Regions from separate parts of the Exiguobacterium sp. SH5S4 genome, predicted to be linked through region 1. Evidence: riboswitches for the same ligand, from Rfam matches in the RefSeq annotation. Region 1 holds a riboswitch; the other holds the start of a gene.
What was found. A riboswitch is a leader RNA that binds a small molecule or an ion and turns the genes downstream of it on or off. The one in region 1 is predicted to bind thiamine pyrophosphate.
Positions count from the first base shown of each region.

Region 2: linked by a shared signal. The riboswitch ahead of thiT (energy-coupled thiamine transporter ThiT) and the one ahead of thiW (energy coupling factor transporter S component ThiW) in region 1 are both predicted to bind thiamine pyrophosphate.

Region 1 is NZ_SJUQ01000008.1:59,484-75,243, forward strand. Features, by position in the region: gene EVJ32_RS06610 (saccharopine dehydrogenase family protein) at 1-241, opposite strand, end outside; gene EVJ32_RS06615 (NADPH-dependent FMN reductase) at 374-1,003, opposite strand; gene EVJ32_RS06620 (ring-cleaving dioxygenase) at 1,000-1,995, opposite strand; gene EVJ32_RS06625 (MarR family winged helix-turn-helix transcriptional regulator) at 2,032-2,466, opposite strand; gene EVJ32_RS06630 (tetratricopeptide repeat protein) at 2,612-3,739, opposite strand; gene EVJ32_RS06635 (ribonuclease FAU-1 family protein) at 3,789-4,328, opposite strand; gene EVJ32_RS06640 (hypothetical protein) at 4,538-5,284, shown strand; gene EVJ32_RS06645 (phosphotransferase family protein) at 5,285-6,253, opposite strand; gene EVJ32_RS06650 (hypothetical protein) at 6,298-6,618, shown strand; TPP riboswitch at 6,643-6,741, shown strand; gene thiW (energy coupling factor transporter S component ThiW) at 6,805-7,293, shown strand; gene EVJ32_RS06660 (GNAT family N-acetyltransferase) at 7,328-7,807, opposite strand; gene EVJ32_RS06665 (YcxB family protein) at 7,789-8,292, opposite strand; gene EVJ32_RS06670 (VOC family protein) at 8,386-8,784, shown strand; gene EVJ32_RS06675 (LTA synthase family protein) at 8,897-10,699, shown strand; gene EVJ32_RS06680 (VOC family protein) at 10,741-11,625, opposite strand; gene EVJ32_RS06685 (putative quinol monooxygenase) at 11,640-11,924, opposite strand; gene EVJ32_RS06690 (methyl-accepting chemotaxis protein) at 12,026-13,279, opposite strand; gene EVJ32_RS06695 (MMPL family transporter) at 13,664-15,760, opposite strand, start outside.
Region 2 is NZ_SJUQ01000002.1:148,089-163,848, forward strand. Features, by position in the region: gene fapR (transcription factor FapR) at 1-343, opposite strand, end outside; gene recG (ATP-dependent DNA helicase RecG) at 429-2,459, opposite strand; gene sdaAA (L-serine ammonia-lyase, iron-sulfur-dependent, subunit alpha) at 2,446-3,333, opposite strand; gene sdaAB (L-serine ammonia-lyase, iron-sulfur-dependent subunit beta) at 3,346-4,008, opposite strand; gene EVJ32_RS02000 (DAK2 domain-containing protein) at 4,072-5,748, opposite strand; gene EVJ32_RS02005 (Asp23/Gls24 family envelope stress response protein) at 5,771-6,133, opposite strand; gene rpmB (50S ribosomal protein L28) at 6,386-6,574, shown strand; gene EVJ32_RS02015 (thiamine diphosphokinase) at 6,632-7,219, opposite strand; gene thiT (energy-coupled thiamine transporter ThiT) at 7,219-7,791, opposite strand; TPP riboswitch at 7,866-7,965, opposite strand; gene rpe (ribulose-phosphate 3-epimerase) at 7,985-8,641, opposite strand; gene rsgA (ribosome small subunit-dependent GTPase A) at 8,643-9,527, opposite strand; gene pknB (Stk1 family PASTA domain-containing Ser/Thr kinase) at 9,571-11,508, opposite strand; gene EVJ32_RS02040 (Stp1/IreP family PP2C-type Ser/Thr phosphatase) at 11,514-12,248, opposite strand; gene rlmN (dual-specificity RNA methyltransferase RlmN) at 12,257-13,342, opposite strand; gene rsmB (16S rRNA (cytosine(967)-C(5))-methyltransferase RsmB) at 13,345-14,673, opposite strand; gene fmt (methionyl-tRNA formyltransferase) at 14,675-15,646, opposite strand; partial or broken gene def (peptide deformylase) at 15,632-15,760, opposite strand, start outside.

The DNA of each region.
Region 1 (15,760 bases):
GCTGACTCGTATCGGCGAACGGTCCAGCACAGTGCAAGACGAGGTCGATGTCAGCGAGTTCCTGCTTCGCTTTGTCGAGCGACAGACTAAAGACACGCGTCTCGCATCCGAGCTCATCGCCAAGACGCTCGATCGCGTCCGCGCGCCGCCCTGCGAGCACCGGCGTCATCCCTTCTTTTACTGCTTGCCGGGCAATCAGTTCACCCGTATAGCCGTTCGCGCCATAGATCATCCATTTCATCGTTGTTTCCTCCTTCAGGCTATATGTATGCTTCTTTTGTTCCCTTCTTTTACTGACGATACACGATGCAATATCGAATGAACAGTAACACAAAAAAACTGATCGTCCCTAAAAGGACAACCAGTTGCTTGATTAGTTGTTCGTTGCTTCCGCCGCTTTCGTACGAACCGTCTGCATCGCTTCTGTCCACGGGACGAGCTGGTCGAGCATATCATTCACCGATTGGACTTGTACGTCTTTCGGTGCGAAGTGCGTGCCGTTCTCGAAATCTGTGAAGAGCGAGAGCGCTGGGTGGACCCGGACGTGGGCAATCAAGAGTTCGCTCAAGACACCGCGCACATGCTCAGTTGCCCGAGCACCGCCGACCGAACCGTACGAGACGATCCCTGCCGCCTTGTTATGCCATTCGTTGCGTAAGTAGTCGAGGGCGTTTTTGAGCGCGCCTGTCATCGAGTGGTTGTACTCTTGTACGATGAAGACGAAACCGTCCATCTCTGCAATCTTCTCCGACCATGCCGCGGCACCTGTCGCGTCGCCGCCTGCCTCGCCGAGAAGCGGTAAGCTGTAGTCCGCGATATCGATGATTTCATAGTTGGCGTCACCGCGCTTGTCGGCAAGTTTTTTTACCCATTCTCCGACTTGCGGGCTAACGCGTCCTTCACGAGTCGATCCGAGTACGATTCCAATTTTCAACATAGTAGTTCCTCCTTGTGAGTTGGTTGGTTCTTCTTGTTTACCGAACAAACGATTGAAAAAACTCATGATGGCATACCCTCATATTCTTTCTCGAACGTTTTGGTACTTCTGACCGTATCAATCGGCCGGACCATCGCTTCGATCTGCTCACGCTTCGACTCTAAGAACGGTGGGAGCGACAATTTCTCACCGACCGTCTCATACGGTTCGTCACCCATGAATCCTGGTCCGTCGGTCGCCCATTCGAACAAGATTTGCGGTGCGACGCGTGCGTATGATGATTCAAAGAAGAAGCGGTCGACGTAACCTGACGTCGGTAACCCGAACTGTTGCAGCCGCGCTGTCCATTCATCGAGGACGCTGCGGTCGTCGACGCGGAACGCGACGTGGTGAACCGTTCCAAACCCTTGGCGTGCTTGCTGAGATGTCTCGTCATGGATGACGACGACTTGCGCTCCGTTTCCACCCTCACCTCCTTCAAAGAGATGGTTGTCACCTTCTTGCCCGATCTCTTCGAACAACATGACTTGCTCCATCACTTGTTTGAAGTACGTGAAGTCAGAGATGCGGATAAAGATTGGCCCGAGGCCAGTAATGGCATACTCGAGCGGAATCGGACCGTTTGGCCACGGCTCACCGGAAGCGACACCTTGATTGAACTCGTCCGAGATGAGCTGATACGCTTGGTCGTCAAAGTCGACGAACGACAGCGTCTTCTTGCCGAACTGCTCGGTGATGCCTTCATGTTTTACCTTTAACCGATCAAAACGGCGGACCCAGTAGTCGAGTGCCTGATCCGTCGGGACACGGAACGACGTCTTTGAAATCTCATTCGTCCCGTGCACGCCTTTTGGGATGCCTGGGAAGTCGAAAAACGTCATGTCCGTCCCGGCGCTACCTTTATCGTCCGCGAAGAACAAGTGATACGTCTGAATGTCGTCTTGGTTGACCGTCTTCTTGACGAGACGCATCCCTAAGACGTTCGTAAAGAAGTCATAGTTCTTTTCGGCGCTGCTCGTGATCGCCGTCACGTGGTGAATCCCTTTTACATGGTTCATCTAAATCGCTCCTTCAAAATCTTGATTCCGAGATAATTAATTAAAAAATTTTGACGCCTCGGCACGTTTGCCGACCGTCTTTAATTGAGTGATTGTGTTATCTAAATCGAGTCCGTCGAACAACTCGTGCATCCGTTTCGCGTGTATCGGAAAAATTTGATCCATCAAGTCGGTTCCCGCTTCAGTCAATGCGGCATACGTCACGCGGCGGTCGCTCGGACAAGATTTCCGGACCAAGTAGCCTTTTGCCTCGAGCCGATCGACGAGATACGTCATGCTGCCGCTCGAGAGCAAGACTTTTTTACCGATGATTTGAATCGGTTGGTCGCCTTTATGATAGAGCAGTTCGAGTACCGAGAATTCGGTCGCGTTCAGTCCATATGCGGCGACTTCTTGTTTGACCATGTCCTGGATCGACTGCGAGGCTCGAAATAAGACGGTAATCGCTTTTAAGGCATCTGATTGTTTCATCTTTTCCCCTCCTTTGTTGAGAGAAAACAATACTTTAAATTTAATTATCTTTAATTCGAGATAAATATAACACGGCAATTTGGATCGGTCAATCAATTCGTCTCCAAAAAAGACAAGGCCGCTTCCACAGGCCTTGTCTTCCGGATCAATCGTACGTCTCGTCGAGGTTGCGCGCATAAAACGCGATGGCGCGACGATAACGCTGAATGCTGTCATCTGGCTGCGGACTAGCGAGCAGCTCGAGCAACGCACCGGTCGCTTCCTGATGCTGTCCGAGGTTGTAACGCGTCATCGCTTGGAACACTTTCAAGGCAGCGATGTCAGGGAACTGTTCGATCGCTTTAGCAAACAGCTCCTCGGCATCCTCGTAACGACCGAGCGCACGGTACGTGCTGCCGAGCCCGATATACGTCTCACTGAGCTCGTGACCGCTCAGACCGAGTCGGATGGCCCGCTCATAGTGCGGGACGGCTTGACGCTCTTCGCCGAGCGAGTCATAACACCAGGCACATTGCGCGTGGAGTCGTGGATTCTTCTCATCTTGACGCAACAGCATGAGCAACAGCTGCTTCGCCCGCTCGAGCTCTCCGTTCTCGCGCAGGCGGATCGCCTCGTCGAGTCCGACCTCTTCAGGCTGTTTGACGTGAAGGTCGCTCAAATCATCGAGCCACGCCTGCAGTTTCTCATAATATTTCCCGACATGGACGCCGTCGACGAGCGCGTGGTGCGCTTGAACCGAGAGCGGCATCATCATCCGGTCGCCAACCTTCGTGAATTTGCCCCAGGCGATCCGCGGAACGCTATCGTGCTGTTGGTCATTCGTCGGGTGACTGATGCTCGTGAACGTGAGCCAAGGTACGCTCGTAATATAGAGCAGGCTGTCCGGCTCGTCATCTCCGACGACGACTTCTCGTTTCGCCCCGCTCATCCGCACGGCCACTTTCTCCATGAAGTCGGGAAACGCGTCTTTATACGTCGCCGTACAGAAATTGAAGACGTCATCATCCATCATGACGGTGAACGATGGATGGACGACATCATGCTCGACGACCACGTCACCGCGCATCCGGTACCTAAGTTCCGGGATGGCGTTCGCCGTCTTCACCACGCCGTATAAGAACAGCTTGAAAAATGACTGTCCGCGCGTCTTCGCGAACGTATGTAGCTTCGTCACGTCGACGTTCGCCGTCACGTTGAAATGCGGGGCGTCAAACGCCTTGAAAAACTCATAATGCTTTTTACGCGGCCACTTCTCGAGATCAATTTGTTTCATCTATCTTCCCCCCTGTTCTTTCACTGTACCAAAAGCAGTACGGGAAGACTCAAAGCTTTTGCTTCAACTGCTCGTAATGCTCGTTCGCTAAATCAAAATAGACGAAGTCGCGGCGTTCGATCCGATCGAGCGTCGCCTTGAAATCACGCCAGCCACGGTCGACCATCTCCGGTGTGAGCTCACCTGACTTGGCTGCCGCTTCGAACTCATCCTCGTCTTTACGGACGACGTCACCGTTCGGGAAGATGAGGATGTCGAGCAGGAGGTCATCCATGTACGGAATCCCATCCTCATACCCGATCCCCTCGACGATATCGATGTACCATTGGACGATGTTGCCCCGGTCATCGAACATGACGGTCACCCCGAACGGTTCATGTTCTGAGAAGTACTGGAGCCACGCGTAACCTGCGTCGGCGACGATGAACTCCTCGCCGTTATGCATCTTATATTGTGGGGCTCGGACGGCGTCAATTTGAAAGAGGGCGACGGTGCCCGAGAAGCGATCGTCCCGCACCTCCATTTGTGCGTATCGATTTTTTAATATGCGTTCCCAATCACGACGATTGGCAAATTTTCGTTTTGGCATCTCTCTCTCTCCTTTAAATCAGTTTCCTAAATGTGTTCGCCAAAAGTCGACATTCCCCTGTTCAATCGTACAGGTTGTATTGATTGAACCAGACGAGGTAGCGATTCCATTTGCCCTAGATGAGAAAGTATCCAGGTTCTCATCCCATTTCATACATGCTACGCTAATGTAAAATAGGGAAATAATGTAACTTACTAGGGGGTTGTTTTATGAAACGGTTAGGACTACTTGGCTTAAGCGCGTTCTTGCTGACAGGCTGTACCGATCAAGCCGAGAAACCAATCGTCTCTCCTGATATGAACGAACAAGATGAAGAAGCGACGATCGAATGGACACGAGAAGATTTCAAAGACGTCTTTGACCAACACGAGACTGCCCAAGACTTGTTAGCAGCGCTCGAAACCCAAGGGCTAACACCGTTCCGGGAGACGTTCGAACGCGTCGTCATCGCCGGGGACGGGATCCATCATACATACGCCGATATTTATCCGTTCAAGCTCGACGACGGTACGTATGCGACCGTCTATGAGAATGAAGACGGTGAGATTGCCAACGGTCCCGAGTCGGTCGCACCGCTCTTTTGGCAAGAAGAGTCGTTCACGCAATTCGTTGAGGAGATTGAGAAGCGCAAATACGGGACGAGTGCCCCGCCGACCGACGTCACATTGACGCAAGACGAGTTTCAATCGATTTACGACCGCCATGCCTACACGTCAGCGCTCATCGTCGAGCTCGACGAATGGGGAGTTCAAGTCGCACGCGACCCAATCGAGAACGTCATCATTGCCGGGAACGGCGTCAAGGAAGTGACGGCCGACTTGATCGTCTTTGAGATCGAAAACGGCTACGCTATCGTCTACGACCAAGACGGTGAGATTTTGAAAGCACCGGAGTCGATCGCCCAGCTGTTTTGGAACGAGACGGATTATGAAAACCTGCTCGAGAAGAACGAGTGATCACGTACCGCGACGTTTCAAGTCCCGATACTCGAGGAACAAGTTAAGCCATTGGGCCGGTTTATCGGCTGACTCGGACGGATCATACCGATAGTTGGTAACATATACATGCCACGACAGTGCCCGATACACGCAACCGAGCTCTTCAGCGATCAACAAATGGCGCCATAGCACGTCCCGAGGCGCCACACCTTCCCACTCAGCCAAGTAGACGGTACGCATCTTCTGAATCTGTTCATACCATGCGACTTCATCGTCTTCTGGCAACAAGTCGTAGAGCGCGTTCCAAAACACACGGACGCTGAAGAACGGATGGGTGACGGTCGCATCGCCCCAATCGAGAATACATAAGTCATCCGTCTGTTTGCGCCAAAAGATGTTGCCGCCATGTAAGTCGCCATGCTCGAGACTCATCGGCACCCCAGTCGCGAGCTCGTCGCACATGGTGAGGAGTTTGTCTTGGAGCGCCAGCACCGCCTCTGCCTTATCTCGATCTAACCCCGTACATAACTCGGGTAAATACGTCCGTATCTCTTCTTTTAGACGAGCCGGACGCCGGTCCGGGATGCCGTAGGCCAAAAGCGTATCCATGTAATTCGCTTCTTTTCTCTGTAGTTTCGCATATTGACGCACAGCCGCTTCGTACCGACTGTGCTTAGGGTATTCGCGAAGTGCATCCCCGCCGATGTCTCGCATAAGTAGCCAGTTGCGTGCCGCGTCAATGGCGATGACCTCCGGGACGAGTCCCGGATGCCGTTCGGCTAGATGCATCGACAGTTCAGCCTCGCCATCACTAATTGGCGTCACCGCCTTGGCGTAGTAACGGTCTGCTCCGTACTCTCCATACATCAAGTATGTCAAATCCGTATCTTTCACAACCCGCCACGTCACGCCTGGCACATGGCCATCGAGCCAGTGCTCGAACTGTTCACGGTAAGACTCGTCACGCCATGGGATCGCACTCCTCACTGACCTCACTTCCTTTCACCACACTTCGTTTAGGAGGAAATAATATGGACGTTGTCTATTATTCATACCCGGTCGATGCGTTACTCTATATGTATTTAGGTGCGACGGCTGTCTTCAGCTTCATAATCGGCCTAGTCGTTCGCCGCGTGGCTAGACGTCCAGATATCAGCTTTTGGACGACAATCGTGCTCAGCTTTGTCGGACTATGTCTTTCACTCGGCTGGTTCCGTAACGCCTCGGTCACCGTATTTATGGGCACACTCCCGTGGCTCATCAATCTCGTGTTTTCCCTGTTTTTATACGCCCTGTATAGCGGTATCATTTATTTCATCTTCCGACCGCGAAAAATTGAGGCAACAAAATAACGTTATGCTATACTCAAACCAATAAACGACCACTAGGGGAGCCTTCGGGCTGAGACGGCAACTGCCGGACCCTTCGAACCTGATCTGGCTCATACCAGCGTAGGGAAGTGGCTTGGATACGTCTGTCTGTCCACGCCACTTTTCCACTTGGAGAAGTGGCGTTTTCATTTTGAAAGGAAACACTTCATGCGTATTCAACAACTCACTTGGATGGCGATGCTCATCGCCATCGCCATCATCGGCTCCCTGTTCATCTCCATCCCGACCGGTGTCGCCCGGGCCTATCCGGTGCAACATATGGTGAACGTCATCGCCGCCGTCACCGTCGGTCCGATTGGTGCCGTCCTCGTCGCGTTCGTGACCGGACTCGTCCGTGTCATGACCGGGACCGGGTCGTTGCTCGCCTTCCCAGGTGGTATGATCGGCGCCTTGCTTGCTGGACTATTTTACGTGCGGACGAACCGGGTCGCTTTCGCTGCGCTCGGTGAAGTCATCGGGACGGGCGTCATTGCCTCGCTCATCGCCGTCCCGTACGCGAAAATCTTAATGGGTTCTGAGTTTGGGGCGCTGTTCTTCTTCCCGGCCTTCCTCGCCTCGAGCGTGACCGGAGCCATCCTCGGCTGGATCGTCTTGGCGCGGGTCAAACAGTTGCGTCCACTCACGGTGAAGCGATAATTGAACAACAACCACCAAAACAGGGACGGCCGACTTAGGAAGGCTGTCCCTGCTTCACGTGATACACCCAAATCTCTTCCCCGTTCGCTTCATCAATCAAGCCACTGTCCTCAAATCCGCCCTTCGCATAAAACCGTTTCGCTGGTTCGTTCGTCGGATGGAGACTGAGGATGATGTCATCGACATCAAATCGCTCTTGCATCCACTCAATCGCAAGTTGCAAAAATGTTGACCCGATGCCTTTCCCTTGCTCATCCATATCAATCATAAAGCGGTCGAGCCAGACGTAACGCTCCACCTTGTTCTCGGCCCCGACCATCATGAAGCCGACCGGTTGATTGTCTCGACAGAGCGCGTAGCACGTCCACGCGTACTTGACGTCGACGTCCATCTCGCGGAGCGATTCCGCGTTCGTTTCGATAAAGCGGGCCTGACCAGGTGCGACGGTCAAGGCGACGACCGCATCCAAGTTCGTCTCATCAATCGGTTGAATCGTCAACGCATCGGTAGCCATCGTTGTACCTCCTCCATGTCCTGCCCGCGTTTCGGCAAGATGTAGGCGCTGACCGACGAGTTATACAAATACACATAATCGGCTTCCTCGACGACTTCCTTGATGCCGCTCCATGAGACTTTCGTCTCCCCGAACGCATTTTTGTCACGAAGACCGTCTTCATCCAGATCCATCGTATGCGGGCCGATCATGCCTTCATTGCTTCGTTCTTGAATCATCCGCTTCGTCTGTTTTCGGATATGCCGTTCAAAATACTTCGGATAATACAGGAACCAGAGGAGGCTGATGACGCCATACACCCCAAACAGCCACCAGCTCGTATCTTGAAACAATGTCGCGAACGTCAAAGCGCCAACACTTAAAATAATGACGGGTCCGATGATGCGCTGCAGGAATAGCATCCTCTTCCCCATCTTTGAACGTCTAATATGACTCAAGTTGAAGCGAATGTAGTCTTCTTCCGTCAATTCGTATTGGATTTCCATATGTATCCCTCCTCGGTGTCGTATACGTCTTCTTTCAAGAAAAGTTCCGCTTCAGGCTCCTATTCGCTAAAATGAAAGCAAAGGAGTGACACGATGAAACAAATCCACCATCTCTGTATCCAAACGCCCGACTACGCGGCGTCGAAGCAATTTTATGAAACGCTCGGTTTTGAGCTCGTCCAAGAGTCACCCGACTTCCATACCCGGGCGTTCAACAGTTGGCTCAAGCTCGGCGACTTCTATATCGAACTTCAGACGGCGAAGGCGGACGAGGCGTTATCGCCGTATTCGAAACATGCGGCTGGACCCGTTCACTTCGCCTTGTACGTCGATGACCTTGAAGCGGAAGTCGGTCGGCTCGAGGCGCTCGGTGTCACGTTCTTGCCGAAACACGGCGGGAATATCTACTTCGTCGTCGATGGCCACCTGAGCAAACTACAAGCCCCAGAAGGCACGATTATCGAGCTTCGGGACACGTTTTTGATTAAGTGAGGCGCTCGCCTCGCTTTTTTTCGTCCGCATCGCACACCCCCATGTTTCCCGCCACCTACGAACAGGTACATGAAAAAGAATACGACGTGTACGTACCGTTTGGAGGCTATTTATGAACCATCTTGATTATTGGAGTTATCTGTCACTATCACTTGCCAAACTATTTTTATTCAGCGTCTTGACCGCGAGCGCGTTCAACGTTCATTTTTTACTCGTCAACATCGGGATGATTCTCATGATGACGAGCTGGGCGTTGCTCGTGAAGACGAAAACACGGCGCTGGATTTTATTCGCCTCGCTGTTTCTACACAGTACACTCCTCATCTCCGACGTCTGGTATTATCGCTATTTCGGCAATCTGTTGTCGGTCGCGCTTTTGTCAGACGTTGGTCAGATGGGCGACGTCGGCGGCGGCTTCCTGACGTTGATTCAACCGACCGACTTTCTATTGTTCGCGGACTTGGTGCTTTATACCGCTGTCCTCGTCTATATGAGAAAAAGACCTGCGCAAGTCACAGGAAAAAACCGCCGGATCGCCGCTGCCGGTTTTGTCATCGGCTTGACCGCCTTCGTCGTTCCGTTAACCGTCAGTCAGCCGAATGATGACGAGCAAGCACCGATTTCAAACATGCGTGAATATTACGAGTACGGCTTTTGGGGGTATCACGGCCTCGACTTGTTCCGTGGCATCGGCGACCAACTCGGCTTCGGAGGCGACTTAACCGGACAAGAAGAGACGCGGCTCGGTACCTCGACTCCAACTGACGTCAAGACAACGGCGGATACGAACGTCATCATGCTGCAGCTCGAGTCGTTCCAGACGTCGGTGATCGGACAGACGATCAACGGACAGGAACTGACGCCGAACTTGAACGCGCTTCGTGACGAGATGCTGTACTTCCCGAACTTCTATCATCAGACGCACGAAGGCCGGACGTCGGATGCGGAATTCACGGTCAACACCTCGCTCTACCCGGTCAAATCCGGTTCGGTGTACACTCAGTACGGTGACCATACGTTTGACGCCTTACCTGAACGTTTGCGCCAAGCCGGCTATGATACGGCCGCGATGCATGCGTTCGACAAAACGTTTTGGAACCGCGACAACGTCTATGACAATATCGGCTTCAATCATTTTTTCAGCAAAGACGATTATCCCGCTCAGGACGTGATCGGCATGGCACTTAACGACAAAGACTTCTTGACCACTTCCGTCGAAGCGATGGACACGTTAGCGGAACCGTTTTATGCGTTCATGGTCGCTTTGACGAGCCATACGCCGTACGACATTCCGGAAGAAGAGAAGCGTTTGGACTTGACCGGATATGACGATCCGCTGCTTCAAAACTATTACCATACCGTCCATTACGTCGACGCGGCCGTCGGGTTGATGGTTGATCAATTGAAGGCGAACGGGACGTGGAATAATTCGTTAGTCGTCTTTTATGGCGATCATGACAGCGGCCTGACCTCAGCAGGTGACGAGATGGCCGAGACAGAAAACGCCGATTCGGCCGTCGAACTGTTTCAGCTCGACCGTTCTGTTCCGCTCTACATCAAGCCAGCCAACTTGAACGAAGGTCGAACGATCGAAGCGAGCGGCGGTCAAACGGACATCGCCCCGACCATCTTGGAGTTGCTCGGGATGGAACCCGCTTACATGCTCGGTAGCCCGCTGCTCGACGACGAGCCGAACTTGACCGTGTTCCGTAACGGGTCGTTCCGGTACGACACGCTCTACTATGTTCCAAACTTGACCGATCCCGTCGGAAACGGGACGTGTTACGCGGTCGAGACAGGAGACGAGCTACCGCTCAGTCAATGTGAGCCTTTCATCGACGAAGCAGCTGAACAACTGCGTCTGTCCGATACGATCATCGAGAAAGACGCACTCTCCAAAACAAAACGCGAATAACACCATGCCGCCCTGATTCGCTAAGGTCGGCATGGTTCGTTTCAATATACTTTCCGCAACTCGGTCAGCTCGATCTTCTTCATCGGCAAGAACGCTGCCGTTACCCGCGCCAACTGTTCCGGCGTGCCGGTCGTCAGCATCTCTTCCATTTCCCACGGAACGATTTGCCAGGAGACGCCGTAGCGGTCCTGTAGCCAACCGCATTGTTCGGCTTCAGGTACGGACGATAGTTCATCCCAATACGCATCGATTTGTTCTTGTGTCTCACAAAACGCGATCAACGACTGCATCTCGTTGAAAGCGAACTGGTGATGCTCGGCACTGTCCATGACGATGAACTCACGTCCAGATAAGACGAAACGGGCGTAGTTCAACTTCCCTTCTAATTCTGGGCCATCGTCTTTATCGTAACGGATCATCTGATCGTCGAGCACGTACGAGTCCGGGAACACTGTGACCCAATCGTCCATCGCCGCCTCGGCCCGGCCGAACGCCTCCCCGACGAACAACAGACACGGCGTCACCGTCTGGATGTCCATGCCGCCGTTGTGCATGATTTGCCAAGAGACACCGTGCTTGTCTTTCAACCAGCCGTAACGTTCACTAAAGTCGTACGTGTCGAGCGGCGTGAGCACGTCAGCACCGTCCGATAACTTGTCCCACAGCGTATCGACTTCTTCTGACGTCGGGAGCGAAATCATATAGGAGAAGGACGGATTCCGCTCCTTCAAGTTACCCGCACCGAGCAATTGAAAGAACTGACCAAAGAGTGAGACGGTGACGACCGTCGTCTCGCCAGGCGGGGTGTCGATAAGTTTCGTCGTATAATCGACGAATGAATCAGGAAATATCGAGACGTACCAATCGGCAATCGCTTCGACGTCTTGTTCGAACCAAATACACGGAATAATCGGTTGTGTGATCATCGGACTGTCTCCTTTCAGACCTCTCGCAAACGGTACACGTCACGGACAGCGAGTAACGTCTCGGCAGCTTGCCGATACGCTTGATAGTGGCTTGAGTTGATATGATGGTCGAGCGCCGTCTCGTCCCGATACTTCTCGTAGAACACGAACGTACCCGGCGCATCGATCGACTCGTGTAACACGTAGGCGAGACACCCTTCTTCCTGCCGCGACGGCGGGATGACCTGATCGAGTGCTTGACGCAACTCACTCTCTTTGCCCGGGTGAGCCTTTAAGATAGCTGTGATTGTAATTTCCATTGATCGTTCCTCCTCATGTTAGGACTGACGCAAAACTTTTCCCGTTTTAGAAGAGATGTATACGCAAATGGACACGCCTATTTTCAAGGCGTGTCCATCGTTTAGACGAGTTCGTTCGCAATCTCGTTCAATTCTGCAATTTGATCTTTCAATGAAGCCAACGCCTGTTGCTGCGACGTCGTCAACACATGCACGTCTTGACTGTTCTCTTCGAGAGCTGTCATCAGTGCCGACATTTGGCCCGTCACTTGATGGACTTTGTTCAGTTCTGAAGCGACGACTTGGAGCTGGGTCGATGTCTCATCCACCGTGCTCGCGACCGTCCCTGTCGTCTGAATCATAGAAAGAATCGACGTCCCACTCTTACGGACTTGTTCTTCCTGCGTCGACAAACGTTCTGTGCTGCCATCGATCGCCCGTTCCGTCACTTGTACCTCTTGCATGACGAGTTGGATAATATCATTGATTTGAGATGAGGCTTGGGCGGTTTGAGCCGACAAATTTCGAATCTCGGACGCGACGACGGCAAACCCTTTCCCGTGCTCACCCGCTCGCGCCGCTTCAATTGAGGCGTTGAGCGACAGGAGGTTCGTCTGAGATGAAATCTGCTGAATCGTCCCCGTGATCGTCCGTACTTCTTGGAAGCGCTCCGCCAACCCTTTAAACGCATGATTGACTTCACCGATACTTAAGTTCAGTTCAGCAAGCGAACGTTCTGTCGAGTCCATGTTTTCATGCGAGACGTGAGCGTCCTGCAAGACGCCACTCACTTGAGACGTTGTCTCCTGGAGCTGCTGCTGCATTCGTTCAAACGCCTGTACAGTTGAATGGATTTGTGAAGCGACAGTTTGGATAAGACCTGCCTGTTCAGATGTTCGTTTCGTCATCGAACCGATTTGTTCCGTCACTTGTTCCGAAGCATTTGTGACTGAATCGACTGAATCATTCATCGTGAAGACAGCTCCGTGAAGCGTAGTCGCACTCGCTGTCGTTTTCGCCATTGTCAGCTCGATTTTTCCTGCATGTTGTTCTGCTTTCTCTTGCTGTGCGAACGTCTCATGCAACAACTTTGCGCCAAAGAAGGACACAAAGTACGCGCCAGACAAAGCCATTGTGAGCACCGTGAACCAAATGACGAGGTCGAGCGGCGTTGCAAATGAAAAGCGCCCAATCAAGACAGCTGAGACCGAGACGATTAGCGCGAGCATGCTACCATATAGAACAAGATGACGATTCAAGTACATCAACGTCAACACGATGTAAAGAAAGACGACATTTTGAATCGCCGCACCTGGTAGCGTCAAGATAATCGCTGAAGCCGCAATGTACATCAATGTGACGAGCCCATACTTCAACCAAGCATGCTCTACATAGAAGCGATGGCCGAGCTATGACCCAATCTGAATGACACTCCCCACCACAATAAAACTGACTGCGTCTTGTCCAGCGAGCTCCCCGATCCAGTATAAAACACCCATAATCGGATAAGAGAGGAAAAATAAAACGATCAACATACGCGATACTAACAACGAGCTCATTTTTTCAAAATGATTCACCATGATTGTTGCCTTCTTTCAGTAGAATAAAGATCTACACTATATTTCGGTGCATTTTTTCAAATATGAAGTTTGTTTTTCGCTATTCTGCCCACATTGACTAAACAAATAAAAACTGTCCCTCAAATTGTCATTTGTACTTAACAATTGAGGGACAGTTTAATTGAATGACGTCTTGTTTAGTCATTTATTCTTTCGTTTGAACGGCCACCAAACACCATCTCCGAACGATACGGTGATTGCCGGGATGAGGAGTGGCAGCACGATCAACCCGTACAATAACAGACCGGTGATGACGATCGTCGCGATCTGGACGAGGCTGAGTACACCAGACGGAATCATCGCCCCGAACGTCCCGGCGAGGATGACGGCTGCCGTCATGATGACCGTCCCCATCTTCGTCATGGCGTGGACGAGCGCGTTACGCACCGTCATCCCGTTAATCGATTCTTCACGGAACCGATCGAGTAGGAAGATCGAGTAGTCGATGCCGAGCGCGATCAACATGACGAACCCGAAGAACGGTACGGCCCAGCTGATGCCGTCATAACCGAGCCCTTCAACGAAGATGAGCTCCGTGATCGCCGCTGACGTGTAGTACGTGAGCAACAGTGACCCGATCATATAGAGCGGCATGATCATCGAACGGAATAGTACCGTCAAAACGACGAACAGCGTCACGAGCATGATGGCGACGGTCCGATTGAAGTCGTTCGTCGATGTCTCGTTTAAATCGCTGTTAATGCTTGAAATCCCGGCGTAACCGATGGTCGCGTCGTCAAATGGGGTGTCCGTCACGACACGTTCCATCGTCTGTTTCAACGTTTCGACCGTATCGATTGCTTCCGGCGAGTACGGGTCCATATCAAGGATGACCTCGAGTTGTGTCGCCGTCCCCTCGTCGAACACGTAACGCTCGACGGCCGGGGCGAACTCGTCTGACGTGAGCGTTCCTTCCGGTAAATAGACGCCCGTATCACGCAGGCTGTCCGCTTCACTGAGTGCCGAGAGGAACGCCACCGCGTCGCCAAGACCGGTTTCGATTTGCGCGAGCCCAGCGTTCGCTTCACCGACACCAGTCGCGAGTTGGCCGAGACCCGATCCGAGCTCACCGACTTGCGCACCTTGCGCCGTCAACGCAGACGCTGCTTCATTGATACCCGCCTCGATCTGACTGAGACCACCAGACACTTGTTGCAGTTGCGCCACAGTCGCCGGGATGTTTTGCGTCGCCGTGAGACCTTGTCCGATCAAACCGAGTTGGGCGTTCAGTTGGCCGAGTCCGGCTGCCGCTTCCGCGAGCGGCGCCCCGGCGTTTGTCGTACCAGCCGGCAGTTGACTGACGACCGCGTCTAGACCGGTCTCGACTTGAGCGAGCCCGTCTTGCACGTCACCGAGACCGCTCTCTGCCTCGGCAAGCCCTGAACTCACTTGTTCGAGTTGCGTATCGACATAAAAATCATCGATGACGTCACCGGTCGGACGTGTGATCGAACGGACACCGCTCACACCATCGACTTTTTCTAATTCGCTCGCGAACTTCTCGATGTACGGAATATCCGACTCGGTCAGTTCCGACTCTTGCTTCAAGATAATTTGAACCGGGAGCGATTCGCCTTGTCCGAACCCTTCCGAGATCAAATTGAGACCGCGCACCGAGTCATAATCGTCACCGATCTCATCGACCGTATTGAACGACCGGGCATCGTCGTACGTGAATAACACCGGCACGGTGATCAGTGCGACGACAAGGATCGAGACGAACGGACGATTGACCGAGATGCGGCTGAATCCAGCCCACAGCTTGCTGTCGTGATGCTCGCCTGCTTTTTTCGACGGCCAGAACAAGCGATTCTTAAGCGTCGCCATAAAGAACGGCACAACCGTGAACAAGATGAGCAACAAGACGGCAATCCCGACCGCGACCGCGACGGCCGACTTGAAGATCGGAAAATCGGCAAATCCGATCGCGGCGAAGCCGACGAATACGGCGAGACCACTAATGAGCACCGTCCGCCCAGCCGTCTTATACGTGTTGACGATGGCGTCCTCGATCGCGTGCCCGGCGCTGAGTTCTTCTTTATACCGGCTAAGAAGCAGGATGCAGTAGTCGGTCCCAATCCCGAACAAAATCGCCACGAGGAAAATTTGTGTGTAGTTCGAGACCGGGAAACCGAACCAGTCGACGAAGAACGCGACGAACGATTGGCTGAGGAGATAGGTGAACCCGACCGCGATCAACGGAATGAACGGGGTTACGATTGAACGGAACACGAGCAA
Region 2 (15,760 bases), on a different contig from region 1:
AGTTGGCCTGAGCGAACAAAACGTGTCCACGGGCGATCTCGTTGCGGCTAAAGACGTGTTCTCTTTCCATGTCGAGAACCGAGATGGCCGATTCGTCGAGTTTCAAGTCAATCATATCACCGATGACCTCGCTCATTGCGAGCGACTTCACTTCATCGAGGTGCTCTGAAGCAACATGCTTGATCCGTTCCCGGACTTCAGGAATTTTAAGCTCCATCCGATCAAGACGGATCGTTTGAATGCTGACGGCGAACTGCTTCGACAGTTCGTCGTCTTTAATGAACGGGTTATGTTCAATCGTTTCTTGCAGTAAGCGTTGCCGCTCCTTCTTAGGTACCCGCATTCAGTTCCCTCCTAAACTCTTCCCTAAAGAACTTAATACCTGGTACTAATAGCAGTATATATTCTTTAGTTTTAATTTTCAAGTGTTATTCTAACCTTTCGCCGACAAGTAAGTCGAGTCGCTTCAAGTATTGACGCAGCGGTCTGTACGAGGACTCCTGCCAAAACGTCTCGCTGCCGAGCAAGCGGACGGCGTCTTGCATCGCCACTTCCATCACTTTGAGGTCGAGCACCGGGTCGGCGACACGGAAACTCGGCAACCCGCTTTGGGCTGTCCCAAAGAAGTCGCCGGCGCCGCGGAGTTCTAAATCTTTTTCCGCTAACACGAATCCGTCGTTCGTCTCCGTCATCGTCTTCAAGCGGAGCTTCCCGACATCAGACTTCGGGTCTCCTACTAATATACAATAAGATTGATGTGCGCCTCGACCGACGCGTCCCCGTAACTGATGGAGCTGGGCCAAACCGAACCGTTCCGCATCGTGGATCACGATGAGCGAGGCGTTCGGCACGTTCACCCCGACCTCGACGACCGTCGTCGACACGAGAATTTGCAGGGAGTTGTCAGCGAACGCCTTCATCACTTCATCTTTCTCGGCACTCGACAGTTTTCCGTGCATGAGTCCGACCGCATAGTTCGGGAATCGCTCATTGAGTAAATGATACAACTCGGTTGCGCTCTCGACTTCGAGCGTATCGGATTCCTCGATCAATGGCGCGATGACGTACGCTTGACGTCCGAGTGACAGTTCGCGCTCGACCATCACATGCACTCGGTCGATTTGATCCGTTTTCGCCCAATACGTCTCGATCGGCTTCCGGCCTGCCGGCATCTCATCGATTGTCGACACATCCATCTCCCCGAACGCGCTGATCGCGAGCGTCCGCGGAATCGGCGTCGCCGTCATATACAAGACGTCCGCAAGATCAGCCTTGTCTCGTAACATTTTCCGCTGCTCGACGCCGAACCGGTGTTGCTCATCCGTGATCGCCAAGTGCAGACGCGAAAACTCAACCGGCCCTTGAATCAAGGCGTGCGTGCCGACGATGATGTCGACGTCACCGGCTTTGATCGCTTCGAGCAACGTAGCGCGCGCCTTCCCTTTGACCGAACTCGTCAATAAGGCGACACGGATCCCGTACGGCTCGAACAGTTGTTCAAGCGAAGCGACATGCTGCTCGGCCAAAATTTCGGTCGGCACCATGAGCGCGCCTTGATAACCCGCGTTCACTGTCGCATACAAGGCGATCGCGGCAACGACTGTCTTCCCGCTCCCGACATCCCCTTGCAACAGGCGATTCATGCGTTCGGGCTTCTCGATATCACTCACGATCTCACGAATGACGCGCGTCTGTGCACCCGTCAACGGGAAAGCGAGCCGCTTGACGAACTCGTTGAGTTGCGTTTTTTCGAGCGTGAGCGCCCTCCCTTTCCCGGAACGTTCCATCTTTCGAAACGCCTGAAGCTTCAATTGATAAAGCAGGCATTCTTCGTACACATAACTGCGGCGCGCTTGTTTGTACATCTCGATCGAATCAGGGAAATGCATCCCTCTGAGCATCGACGCCCGGTTCTCCAAGCGGTAACGCAAGCGGATTGATTCCGGCAGCCGGTCCTCAAACGTCGTCGTCTGATCGAAGGCGAGTTTGACGATTCGACTGAAATTCTTTTGCGTCAATCCGGCACGAAGCGAATAGATCGGCTGTAACCCGTCCGCGAGCTCACCGAACTCGAGATCGGTCGCACTGATCGTCATCCGGTTCATATCCCATTTCCCTTTGACCGTCACCGTCGCACCAAGCGCCAGTTTGTCTTTATAGAAAGCGCGGTTGAACATCGTCACATGGACGACGTAGCGCTCTTCTAACAACAGCCGGAACTGAAGTCGATTTTTGCCTTTACTATAATAGCGGACGAGCGGTTCCGCTTGAACGGTCCCACTCCATTTGACCAGGTCCCCGTGGACTGCCGTCGTCACGGTGCCGCTGTTATAATTTTCATAACGAAACGGGACGTGCTCTAGCACGTCCTCGATTCGTTCGAGACCCATCGTCTCTAGTTTTTTGGCCATCTCTGGCCCGACCCCTCGGAGCGTCGTCAACGCGTCACTGTTTGGCATTTTCTTTCTCTCCAAAAATATTGCGTTCGATCCGACGTGCTGTCGGTGTATTGGCGAGTCCGCCCCGTGCCGTCTCTTTCAAGGCGGTCGGCATCATTTGACCGATCTCGTACATCGCTGAGATGACTTCATCGCACGGGATGCGGGACGTGATGCCCGCGAGCGCCATATCAGCCGCGACGACCGCGTTCGCCCCACCCATGGCGTTCCGTTTGACGCAAGGTACTTCGACAAGACCCGCTACCGGATCGCAGACGAGCCCGAGCATGTTTTTCAAGGCGATCGCAAACGCCGTCGCCGACTGTTCCGGCGTCCCGCCGGCCGCTTCGACGATGGCTGCTGCAGCCATACCGGTCGCGGAACCGACTTCGGCCTGACAGCCTCCGGCCGCACCCGAAATCGAGGCGTTGTTCGCGACGACGAATCCGAACGCGCCCGAGGTGAATAAATACCGAATCATCGCATCGCGGTCCATCTCGAGACGGTCCTTGACCGCAAATAGCGTCCCCGGTACGACCCCGGCGCTCCCCGCCGTCGGTGTCGCGCAAATCCGTCCCATCGCCGCATTCACTTCGTTCGTGCCAATCGCTTTGGCGACGGCATCTAAAATCAAGTCACCGGCAAGTGATTTGCCCGATCGGACATAGTCTTGCATGAGCACGGCGTCATTCCCAGTCAGCCCCGTCACAGACGTCACGCCTTGCATCGCCCGCTCGACCGCTTCTTCCATCACTTCAAGGTTACGTTCCATCATCGCCATGACCTCTTCTCGTGTCGAGCGTCTGACGTGGACTTCTTGCTCGATCATCACTTCAGAGATCGGGATGTCTCGTTCCGTTGCCGTCCGTACTAATTCTTCTACTGATTTAAACATAGTCGTTTCTCCTTATTCCCCAAAGATGGCTACCCGTTCGATTTGAGGTAACCGTTCCAGTTCCGCTAATACATCTTTTGGCATCGGTTCATCCATTTCAATCGCCATCAAGGCTTGCTTGCCTTTTTCATGACGGCTCACTTCCATATGCCCGATGTTCAGTTCGTGCTTGGCGAGTATGCCCGTCACGGCCGCGATCGCCCCGAAGCGATCGTGATGCAAGACGACAAGTGCCGGTCCACCGCCGGAAAGCTTGAGCGGGAATCCGTTCAATTCGGTGATTTCAATCGTGCCACCGCCAATCGAGATCCCAACGATCTCAAACGTCCCCTCCGCGTCCTCGAGATGAACCCGGGCCGTGTTCGGATGATCCGTGAGCGCGTCGCTCGTCTCAAAGACGACTTCGATCCCCCGCTCTTTCGCGATGTCGAGCGCTTGCGGGATGCGCAGATCGAACGTATCGAACCCCATGATGCCTCCGACGATGGCGACGTCCGTCCCATGACCTCGATACGTGTCGGCGAACGACCCGTAAAACGTGATCCGCGCGAGGTCCGGCGTTCGGCCGAACAGTTTGCCGGCCATAAGACCGATGCGTGCGGCTCCGGCCGTATGCGAACTCGATGGTCCGACCATGACCGGCCCGATAATATCAAACACACTGCGATATTTCATCGCATTTCCCCCTTTCAAAAAAACCCTACCTTCATTATACAGAAGGCAGGGCTGAGATACAGCTTATTCCACACTAAAAATGTAGGAGTAGAGCGGTTGTTTACCGTCGTGAACTTCGATTTCAATCTCATCGTTCTTCGATTCGATGTAAGCCGAGAGTGTTGCGACATCTTCCGCCGACGAACCTTCGCCCGTCAAGATCGTGACAATCTCATCATCCGCGTCCACAAGTGCATCTACGAGCGCTTTTGCCGCTTCTAGACTCGATTTTGATGATGCGACGATTTTCTTCTCAGCAATCGCCATATGATCATCTTTACGAATCTCGACACCGTCGATACTCGTGTCACGGACAGCGTATGTCACTTGTCCTGACTTGACCGTAGTTGCGGCCGTCTTCATGACCGACTCGTTCGTCTCGACATCCGCTTCAGGATTGAACGCGATGGCAGCCGCTAGTCCTTGTGGTACCGTCTTCGTCGGAATGACCGAGACGCCGCAAGGTGCGACCGATGCCGCTTGCTCAGCGGCCATGATGATGTTCGAGTTGTTCGGGAAGATGAAGACGTGCTCGGCGTTCGCCGCTTCAATCGCTTTGACGATGTCTTCCGTCGACGGGTTCATCGTCTGCCCGCCTTCGATGACATGTGCGGCACCGAGCGAACGGAACAGTTCACTGACACCTTCACCCATGGCGACGGTGACGATCGCGTAAGGCACTTTCGCTTTGACGGCAGTCGCTTGAACGCCGTGCTGGTTGGCACCGTGCTCTTCTTCAAGAATCGTCGAATGCTGTTGACGCATGTTCTCGATCTTGACTGCGACAAGCTCACCAAAACGTTGTCCTTTCGTGATGACGTCGCCCGGCGTCTCGACGTGAACGTGGACTTTGAGCAACTCTTCGTCGGCGACGACAAGGAGAGAGTCTCCGAGTTCAGACAGCTCGTTACGGAACACGTCCTCATCGAACGGAGTCTGTTTCAACTTTTCGTCTTGGAAACGGACCATGATCTCCGTGCAATATCCAAATTCGATATCTTCCGTCGACATGAAGCCTTGCGCAGCATGGTGTTCTGCCTCAACGAGGGCATCCATGACCGGTGCGTGCGGCTTCTCGAGCTCTTTCCCTTCAAGGCTCGCGAGGAACCCTTCATAGATGACGAGGAGACCTTGACCGCCTGAGTCGACGACACCGACTTCTTTTAAGACCGGCAACAAATCAGGTGTCCGTTCGAGCGAAGCTTTCGCTTCCGTGATCACTTGCTCCATGAACTCATTGAAGTCGCTCGTCGACTCAGAGGCACGGAGCGCTTCGTCGGCCGCTTCACGAGCAACCGTCAAAATCGTTCCTTCAACCGGTTTCATAACCGCCTTGTATGCCGTGTCGACGCCACGTTTGAGTGCCTCGGCAAAGTCGAGTGTCGATAATTCTGTCTTTCCTTCGATTGATTTACCGAAACCACGGAATAATTGGCTTAAAATAACACCCGAATTCCCACGGGCCCCCATAAGTAGACCGCGGGCAAACTTTGATGACACGTCAGCGATATTCGCCGTGTCGAGTGCGGCCACTTCCTTCGCACCTGAAGTCATCGTCAAATTCATGTTCGTTCCCGTGTCGCCGTCTGGGACCGGGAAGACGTTAAGCGAATCCACGTAATCTGCATTTTGGCTCAAGTTGGCTGCACCGTTTGCGACCATCTGCGCAAACACCAATCCATCTAAACGTTTTAACCCCACACCAAATCCTCCTTCGTTCTCGTCAGTCATTCGTCAGACGAACGCCTTGTACGAATATATTTACCGACGAAACGTTTAATCCTAAAGTTTCACCGAGCGTGTATTTTACACGACTTTGCACGTTGTACGCGACTTCCGACACTTTCGTCCCGTAGCTCACGATGATGTGCATATCGATATGTACGTCTTCTCCATCTTGACGTACGACAACGCCACGCGCATAGTTCTCACGTTTGAGCAGTTCTGCGATCCCGTCTTTCAGTTGAGCTTGTGACGCCATTCCTACGACGCCGAAACATTCCATCGCCGCACCGCCCGCGAGTGTCGCGACCACGTCGTTCGTGATATCAATATTGCCATATGTTGTCTTCATTTCAATTGCCATATGGAGTAGCCTCCTTTATTCGGAATGATTCCTACAGTATATTCTACAATAAGTACCTAGTTATTAAAAGGACATGCCCCTAAACTCGGTCAATTGTAACCGCAACCCTCATTCATTATTAAAATCCTCATCCGTAATGTCAAGTTTTTTTCTTGTCATCCGGTTATTTTCTAGTTGCATCGTGAAAAAACCCATGCTAATATAAACGAGTGTCTATTAGGACGAACCCACATAAAAAAGGAGGGGAAACGCATGGCACGTAAATGCTACGTAACAGGTAAGTCACCTAAGTCAGGTAACAACCGTTCGCACGCACTCAACAAGACAAAACGTACTTGGGGTGTAAACGTACAAAAAGTTCGCATTCTCGTTGACGGTAAACCTAAACGAGTTTGGGTTTCAGCTCGCGCTCTTAAATCAGGTCTCGTTGAACGCGTATAATTACCATACACGAACGAAATAAATCCCAGCGGCATGCGCCGATGGGATTTTTTTTGTTTATTTCTTTATATACATAATCAAGACGTTGCCGCTATGAACGAGCAAGTCCGCCTCTTCCGCCGACCACTCGTTTGAGATCGTCAGCGCCTCATGGCTGACGACGTCATGGTTCTCGAGCGGGTACTTGACGCCACGAATCGAGACCGAGGCCCGTTTCCAAGGTACGAGCGACAAGTAATGGTCAGGACGACGCGGGAGACGATAGTCCCCTTTTCCGACGAGGCGGACTTCTTGCCCGTCTGCGAACAACCGCATCTCGGGGTACGCCTCGAGCAGACCGACGTTGCTGAGCGTCATATCGAGTCTGCCTCCGAGTGCACCGTACACGTCGATCACGTCCGCCCCTTTCCCTCGTGCCGCCTCGAGAGCGATCTCAAGGTCGGTCACGTCTTTTTCAGACGGATAACGGACAGCTTCCTCCGGCACGGTGCCTGTGAACGAATCAAAGTCACCGACGAGCAGGTCCGGCTTCATCCCACGGTCGAGCAGCGTATGATAGCCGCCGTCGACGCCGATGACGTAATCGGCGTTCCGAGGAAGCTCAGGGACCGCTTCCGGGCTCGCAGCCACAATCAAGACGCGCATTATCTGATGTCCCGTGTCGCGAGCGTCGCGAAGCGCGGCGCCGACGTGAACAAGATCACGATCACGACCGCCGAGACGAGGAACGACGGCAACATATACGTCAAGTTATAGCCGAGCGAGTACAAGACGACCGGTCCTTCCGCATACTCGGCGAAGAAGACGATGCCGGAGACGACGTGCGCAACATATCGGAGCGCCGAGCCGATCAACGCCCCGAGAATCAAATAGAACGTGAGCGTTTTCTTGGCGCCGTCTTTTGCCGACTGTTTGACTTGACCGGCGAAGATACCGGCGACTCCGACGAGGCCGTAGGCGACCGTGTAGTCGAGTAAAAACTGGACCGGTGTGAAGATATAGGCCCCAAATAACAGTTGTAGCGTCCCGACGAGCGCGCCTGTCGCGAGTCCGCCTCTCAATCCATGCCGATACGCCATCACGAGAATCGGCAGCATCGCCAGGCTGACTGCTCCGCCTTGCGGCAACCGATATGGGATGAGCATGTCAAAGATCAGTCCGAGCGAGGCGAACAGCGAGATTTCAATGAGCGCCTGTAGTTTTAAACGTTGTTTCATCTTATTCCCTCCTTGATATGAGTGAACGACAAAAAGCAGCATGACGTAAACGCCATGCTGCTATCGTGTAGCAACGTGCATTTTCGCCACATCCCTACGTCCGTGTGAACGGAACAGGTTCAAAGGGTTAGCTCATGCCTCTCAGCCACAGATGTGACACCCCTTGCGACAATATTTGTTGTTCTACAGACGATTATACACGAGACGCGTTGCGAATGCTATCGATTGCGTCTTTATAGCTCGGTTCGTTATAGATGGCCGAACCGGCAACGAGGACGTCAGCACCTGCGTCGATACAAAGTTTTGCCGTCGCAGGATTTACGCCGCCATCGATCTCGATTTCGAAGTCGAGACGACGCGCTTGGCGCATCTCGCTGAGCGCCGCGATCTTCGGGACGACCGCTTCGATGAACGCTTGGCCGCCAAAGCCAGGGTTCACGGTCATGAGCAACACCATATCGACATCACCGAGCACGTGCTCGATTGACGACAACGGTGTATGTGGGTTCAAGACGACACCACACTTAGCGCCGGCTCCTTTGATTTGTTGCAATACGCGATGCAAATGGTTTGTCGCCTCGACATGGACCGTGACGATATCGGCGCCTGCTTGAACGAAGTCCTCGACGAACCGTTCCGGCTGGTCGATCATCAAATGGACGTCTAATACCATGTCCGACTTGTCACGCAAACTTTTGAGTACCGGCAGTCCAATCGAGATGTTCGGCACGAACTGACCGTCCATGACGTCAAAATGGATGTAATCGGCCCCTGCTTCTTGGACCGCTTTGACCTCTGCCTCAAGGTTGGCAAAATCGGCCGACAGGATCGATGGTGCGATTTTAATCATGTTAGTACCTCCGTTGTCTATCTTTTAATTCCTCCATAAACGTAACATAGTTCGCATAGCGGGTGGAAGCGATTTCTCCGGCCTCGACCGCCGCTTTGACGGCACAACCTGGCTCGTTCAAATGGGCGCAACCACGGAATTTACAGTCATCGTGCCGCAAGACGAATTCAGGGAAACACCAACGCATCTCCTCGACTTCAAGTTCTTCCGGGAACTCAAGACTCGAGAATCCAGGTGTATCGGCGACGAACCCGTCCGCGAGTGTGATGAGCGTGACGTGACGCGTCGTATGCTTCCCGCGGCCAAGCGCTTTCGAAATCTTACCAGTCGCGAGTTCAAGCTCCGGTGCGACCGCGTTCAGCAACGAACTCTTCCCGACGCCGGTCTGTCCGGCGAATACGCTCGTCTTGTCTTTGAACGCACTGCGGATGAGCTCGATCCCAGCTCCGTCTTCGGTCGACGTCTCAATGACTTGATAGCCGATCGAACGGTATAGCGCTGCCGCCGCACTAATTTTTTCCTTTTCAGCTTCTAGCAACAAGTCCATCTTCGTCAACACGATGATCGGGTGAACTTGCTTCGATTCGATCAAAATGAGAAAGCGGTCAAGCAAATGAAACGAGAACGCCGGCTCTTTCACGGAAAAGAGCAGAAACGCCTGATCGATGTTGGCGATCGGCGGACGGACGAGATGGTTCGACCGCTCATCGACAGCCATGATGTAGCCGGTCCCGTCCCCTTGGTCTTGAATATCCACGTCGTCCCCGACGACGGGCGAAATGTTTCGGTTCCGGAAGTTTCCCCGGGCGCGACATCTGATTTCAACTTTCGTTTCGGTCATGACATCATAAAATCCACCTTGCAAGCGAATAATCGTTCCTTTCATCCTGTTTCCTCCTTAGAAAAGAGGTGACGCGCACGCCACCTCTTCATTGTGAATCTTTTGCTTGGGCGTATGTCACCGTATCGGTCCGAACGACTTCTCCCTCGACTTCAATCGTCGCGGTACCGACTTCGTCCGGAGCAATGACGAGCGTATAGGAATACGTCGTCGTTTCTGTGATCATATCACGCAACACTTCGATCTCACCACGGGCATCGACGGTACGGATGACGACTTCGACCGGCTCCGCCTCTTCACCTTCTGCCGACGGTTCGATTTCGACGTCCACTTCTCGCTCGATCGAGATGTCGGTCGGCTCGACCCCTTGTGAGACGATGACCGTCAGTTCCGTTCCCGGATCGACCGCCGTCCCTGACGTCGGAAGTTGACGAATGATTTGATTCGCCGGGATGCTCGTCGAATACTCATCGCGTTTCACGATTTTCAAGTTGTTTTGCTCGGCGTAAGTTGACGCCTCTTCGAACGTATAGCCTGTCAAATTGGCGAGCTCGATTTTGTTGCTTCCGGTCGAGACGACGAGCGTGACCGTCTCTTCCGACGCGATAACTTCCTCACCTGGCGTGATCGACTGCGAAATCACATCTCCGCTGTCGACCGTTTCGGACGATTCGGATTGGATTTCAATATCTGTGAAATCAAGATCTTTCAACGTTCGTTCCGCTGCTGTTTGCGACAATCCCTCGACGTCAGGCATCTCGACCGTCTCTTTTCCAGCGGACACGACGATGGTGACGACCGTTCCGCGCTTCGGCTTCCGTCCAGGTTGCGGGTTTTGCGAAATCACGTCGCCTTCAGACACGTTGTCACTCACCCGGTCTGTCGTCTCAACGATGAATCCGGATGCTTCCAGTTCAGTCGTCGCATCACCGACGCTCATACCGACGACATCAGGCACGACGGCACGTGACATTTCATCTGCAACCACATACGCGGCAACCCCGCCACCAATTAATAAAAGAACGAGCACTAGCCAGAGCCACCACTTCTTTTTCTTTTGTTTCTTCGGTGTCGCCGATTCCGGTTCGACTGCAGCTGCCGGCTGCTTGACGACTTCTTTCGGTTCTTCCGGAACGACAGGTGCCATGACGAGCGTCTGATCAAATTCGTCTTGTTCTGTCGGCATCCGTTTCGGTTCGTCCGCGCGGTCTGAGCTGAGCGACGTCAAGCAGTCTTTTTTAAAAGCAGCAACCGAGGCATGTCGTGCCCCCGGCGATTTGGCGAGCGCCTGCATAATACAGTTCTCAAGCGCTTGTGGAATTTTAGGGTTCAAGTCGAGCGGTCGGATCGGATCATCTTGCAAATGTTGTAACGCGACCGCGACCGGCGTCTCACCGATGAACGGGACTCGTCCTGTCACAAGTTCGTATAGCACCGCACCGAGCGAATAAATGTCTGACTTCTCATCGGCAAACTTGCCACGCGCTTGTTCCGGAGAGAAGTAGTGGACCGACCCGAGGACTGACATCGTATGGGTCAGCGTCGCGTTCGACATGGCCACGGCAATCCCGAAATCGGTCACTTTGACGTTCCCGTTTTGGTCGATCATCATGTTTTGCGGTTTGATATCCCGATGAATGATGCGATGGGCATGGGCATGATCGATCGCATCACAGATCTGTCCCATGATCCGTAACGCTTCCTCGATTGATATGTACTCTTCCTGTAAATATTGTTTGAGCGTCATACCATCGACATGTTCCATGACGATGTAATAAATGTCTTGTTCATCTCCGACGTCATAAATGGCGACGATGTTTGGATGGTTCAGACTGGTTGCCGCATGGGCTTCTCGTTCGAACCGGCGTATAAATTGTTCGTTATGCGAGAATTCAGATCGTAACACCTTAATGGCGACGGTTCGGTTTAAAATCTCATCGTGAGCCCGGTAGACATTTGCCATGCCGCCGCTACCGATTTGTTGTTCGATCCGATAACGATCGTTGATTCGTTCTCCACTTCGCATCGGATTCATCCTCTCTTTCTATCTGTGAATTGGACGAGCGCCACAGTGATGTTGTCGCTCCCACCCAATCGGTTGGCTTGATCGATCAACATGTCCGCCTTAGCGTCCGCAGAGATGGGACGAGTTAAGGCGTGTTTGATGGCTTCATCTGTCAGGTGAGTCGTCAAGCCATCCGTACAGATTAAAATCGTGTCGAACTCGGGGTCGGCAAACACTTGCAGATCAGGTTCGACGTGCTCTTTTGAGCCGATCGCACGGGTGATAATATTTCGTTTCGGGTGGATCCGCATTTCTTCTTCCGTCAATTCCCCAAGTTGTTTTAGCACGTTGACGTAAGAATGGTCTTCCGTCAATTGTTGGAGTGTTCCGCCACGAAGGGCGTAGACGCGGCTATCGCCGATGTGCACGATGACAATCGTTTCGTCATGCCAACAGACGCCAGCGATGGTCGTCCCCATCATGACGAGATTAGACTGCTTCGCGAATTCAAGCACTTGCTCATTTGCCAGCTCCACGTTATCACGGAACCACGTCTCCATCGCTAACGGTGTGGCCGGAAGCGTCGGAAAGGCGCGACGAAACTGCTCGATGACGAGCCCGCTCGCGACCTCTCCTGCTTCATGCCCCCCCATGCCGTCGGCGACGAGGGCGATCCCGGCATGCTCGTCCCCTAAAATCAAGACGGCATCTTCGTTTTGAGCCCTCACCTGCCCACGGTCGGTTCGGTATGCTAATTCCATCTTCCTGATTACCTCGTTTCTTGTTCGCGCTCCTTCGCTCGAAGCTGCCCGCAAGCCGCATCGATGTCCGAACCTTGTTCGCGACGAATTGTCACGTTCACTTTTCGATCTTTGAGCACTTTTTCAAAGGCAAAAATTTGATTACGTGGCGTGCGCACATAGTCGCGCTCAAGCACATGGTTGACTGGAATCAAGTTGACGTGGCATTTGACGCCTTTCAACAAGTCGGCAAGCTTGTGGGCATCCTCTTCTGTATCGTTGACGCCACCGAACAAACCGTATTCAAACGTGATACGACGTCCACTCTTCTCCGTGTAATAGTTGACGGCTTCCATCAACTTGTCCAAGTTATAGGCACGGTTGATCGGCATGAGACGTGTCCGAACTTCCGTCGACGCCGCATGAAGCGAAATCGCAAAGTTAATGCGCATCCCTTCGTCGGCGAACTTGTAGATTTTCGGCACGATTCCGCTCGTTGAGACGGTGATGTGGCGTGAACCGATGTTCAAACCGTCATCGTGGTTGACCGTGCGCAAGAAACGCATCAATTCGTCATAGTTGTCAAACGGTTCGCCGATTCCCATGACGACGATCGAGTCGACACGTTCACCGCTCACGTCGAGCGCCCGTTGAACATCTAATACTTGAGCCGTGATTTCTCCGGCTTCAAGGTTACGTTTCAACCCGCCGAGCGTCGATGCACAGAACGTACAGCCGATGCGGCATCCGACTTGTGTCGTGACACAGACCGAGTTGCCGTATTCGTGGCGCATGAGTACCGTCTCGATCGAGTAACCGTCTTGGAGCTCGAACAAGAACTTGATCGTTCCGTCTTGTGATTCCTGGCGGACGAGTTCTTTTAACGTCGTCAACTGGAACGAAGCATCGAGTTTTTCACGAAGCGGTTTCGACAAGTTCGTCATATCATCGAATGACGTCACCCGTTTGACATACATCCAGTCATATAACTGTTTCGCGCGGAACGACTTTTCTCCTGCATCGATGAGCCATTGTTCGAGTTCAGGGTATGTGAGCGAATATAAAGACGGCTTGGCACCGACTAATGGGGTTTTTTCAACTGCTTTTGGATTCATGTTTATACCTCTTTCTTAAATGCGGCGATGTAGAAGCCGTCCGTTCCGAACGTCGTCGGAAGTAGTTTGAGTTCGGCGCGGTCCGATGACACCATCGGACGTAACACTTCAGGAAGACGATCTCGGAGTGTTTCATCCCACGTCAATCCGTTCGACAATATATAGTCGGCCTGCCGTTCATTTTCAGACGGGTCGATTGTACATGTCGAGTACACTAGCGTACCACCTTGCTTCAGTAGTGGCAAGACAGCGTCAATAATTTCACGTTGGATGATCGGCAGTCCAGAAAGGGATTCTTTGTCCTTCGTCCATTTAATATCTGGCTTGCGGCGAATGACACCTAGACCCGAGCACGGGACATCGAGCAAGATGCGGTCAAAGCTCTCGCGTTCGAACTCATCTCCGGCGTCTCGGGCATCGAGGGCTAGTGCGGTCACTCCATCGATTTGCAATCGCTTCACTTGTCGTTCGATCAGTTTTGCCTTATGAGGGTGAAGGTCGAGCGCCACGAGCGTCCCGCCGTCCATCCGTTCGGCGGTGTGCATCGCTTTTCCGCCTGGCGCGGCACACGCGTCGAGCACGCGTTCGGTCTTCTCGGCACTGAGCGCGTCGGCGACGATCATCGAGCTCTCATCTTGAATCGACAAAAGTCCTGCGTCGATAAACGGCGTCGTATGAACGTTTCCGGACTCGATAACGAGACCGTCTGACGATAGATCAGAACGTGACGCTTGTACGCCTGACTCGGCGAGGCGTTCGATCATCTCGTCGACCGTGATTTGTTTGCGGTTGACGCGAACTGTCACCGGGGCCGGCTCGTTGTTCAACTTGCACATCGCCTCTGTCGCCTCAATCCCGTACGTGTTGATCCAATCCGCGACGAGCCAGTCGGGATGACTGTGCTCGATCGCGATCCGTTCGGCGTCAGGAAGCCCGCTCAAATCTGGGAACCCGTCACGGGTGACGTTGCGCAACACGCCGTTGACGAACTTGCCGATGCCGGAGTGCCCACGTTTTTTGGCGATCTCGACCGCCTCGTGTAAGACGGCCCGGTCCGGCACTTTGTCCAAATAGAACAGTTGATACACGCTCATCCGAAGGAGCGGTAAGACGAAACTGTCCAGTTTTTTCGGGTTTTGGACACGCTTCTCCAATATATAATCAAGCGTCCGCTTCCGCCCGAGCGTTCCGTAGACGAGCTCTGTGTAAAGTCCCACGTCTTTTGAAGCTAGCTTTTTTTGGTTTAATAAATCGTTGACCGCGATCGTCGAATAGGCTCCGCCTTGTTCGATTTTGATCAGCGTATCAAGCGCTGCTTGTCTTACGTTCATGTCACCCTCCTAATTGGTCGCCCACTTGCAGCTTTTGTCCGGCACCGCGCATGAACGTGGCACCGTCCATCCGTTTTTTTCCGGCCGGCTGTAACTCTGTCACTTTGATGGCGACGTCATTTCCAGTCGCGACCACAAACCCATCCTCTTCAAGCCGGACGATTGTGCCCGCCTCACCGCTCCCGCTCGTCTTCTCGCTCGCGAACACTTTCACCCGCTCGCCCGCGATCAATGTATACGCCGTCGGGAACGGGTTCATGCCACGAATGTGGTTGAAGATCGATGCACCCGGCTGCGACCAGTCCAGCTGTTCGCGGTCCCGGCTAATGTTCGGTGCGAACGTGACGTCACGTTCGTCTTGCGGTACCGCTTCGATCCAGCCTTCTAAAAAGGCTGGCAACGTCTTGATCAACAGATCAGACCCTGCGACGGCAAGTTTGTCGAACAGCGTACCGACCGTGTCTGTCTCTTCGATCGGGACGATCGTGTTCGCGATCATGTCACCTGCATCCAATTTATCGACCATGTACATGATCGTGACGCCCGTTTCTGTCTCTCCGTCCAAAATCGCTTGATGGATCGGTGCGCCCCCCCGGTATTTTGGAAGGAGCGAGGCGTGCACGTTGATCGCGCCATATGTCGGAGCCTCTAACAGTTCACTCGGCACGATTTGCCCGTAAGCCGCCGTCACAATCAAATCGGGTTCAAGCGCCAAAATATCCTCGTAATCGGTGCGGACTTTGATCGGCTGCAATACCGGGATGTTATGACGGAGCGCACACTCTTTGACCGGTGTCGGTTTGAGCTCGCGCTTGCGACCGACCGGTTTGTCCGGCTGCGAGACAACACCTACGACATTGTATCCTTCTTCGAGCAAGCGCTCAAGTACGGATACGGCGAACGCCGGTGTGCCCATGAAGACGATCCGCTTGTCGGTTCCGGGCTTAGGAACGGCGAGTTTATCGGTGAACAGGACGCCGTCTAAATGGTCGATCTCGTGTTGGATGGCGCGCGCGAAGAAGCCGCTTGCTTTCACTTCTTGAAAGCGCCCTTTCATGTCTTGCGTCTTGACGACGATCGACTCATG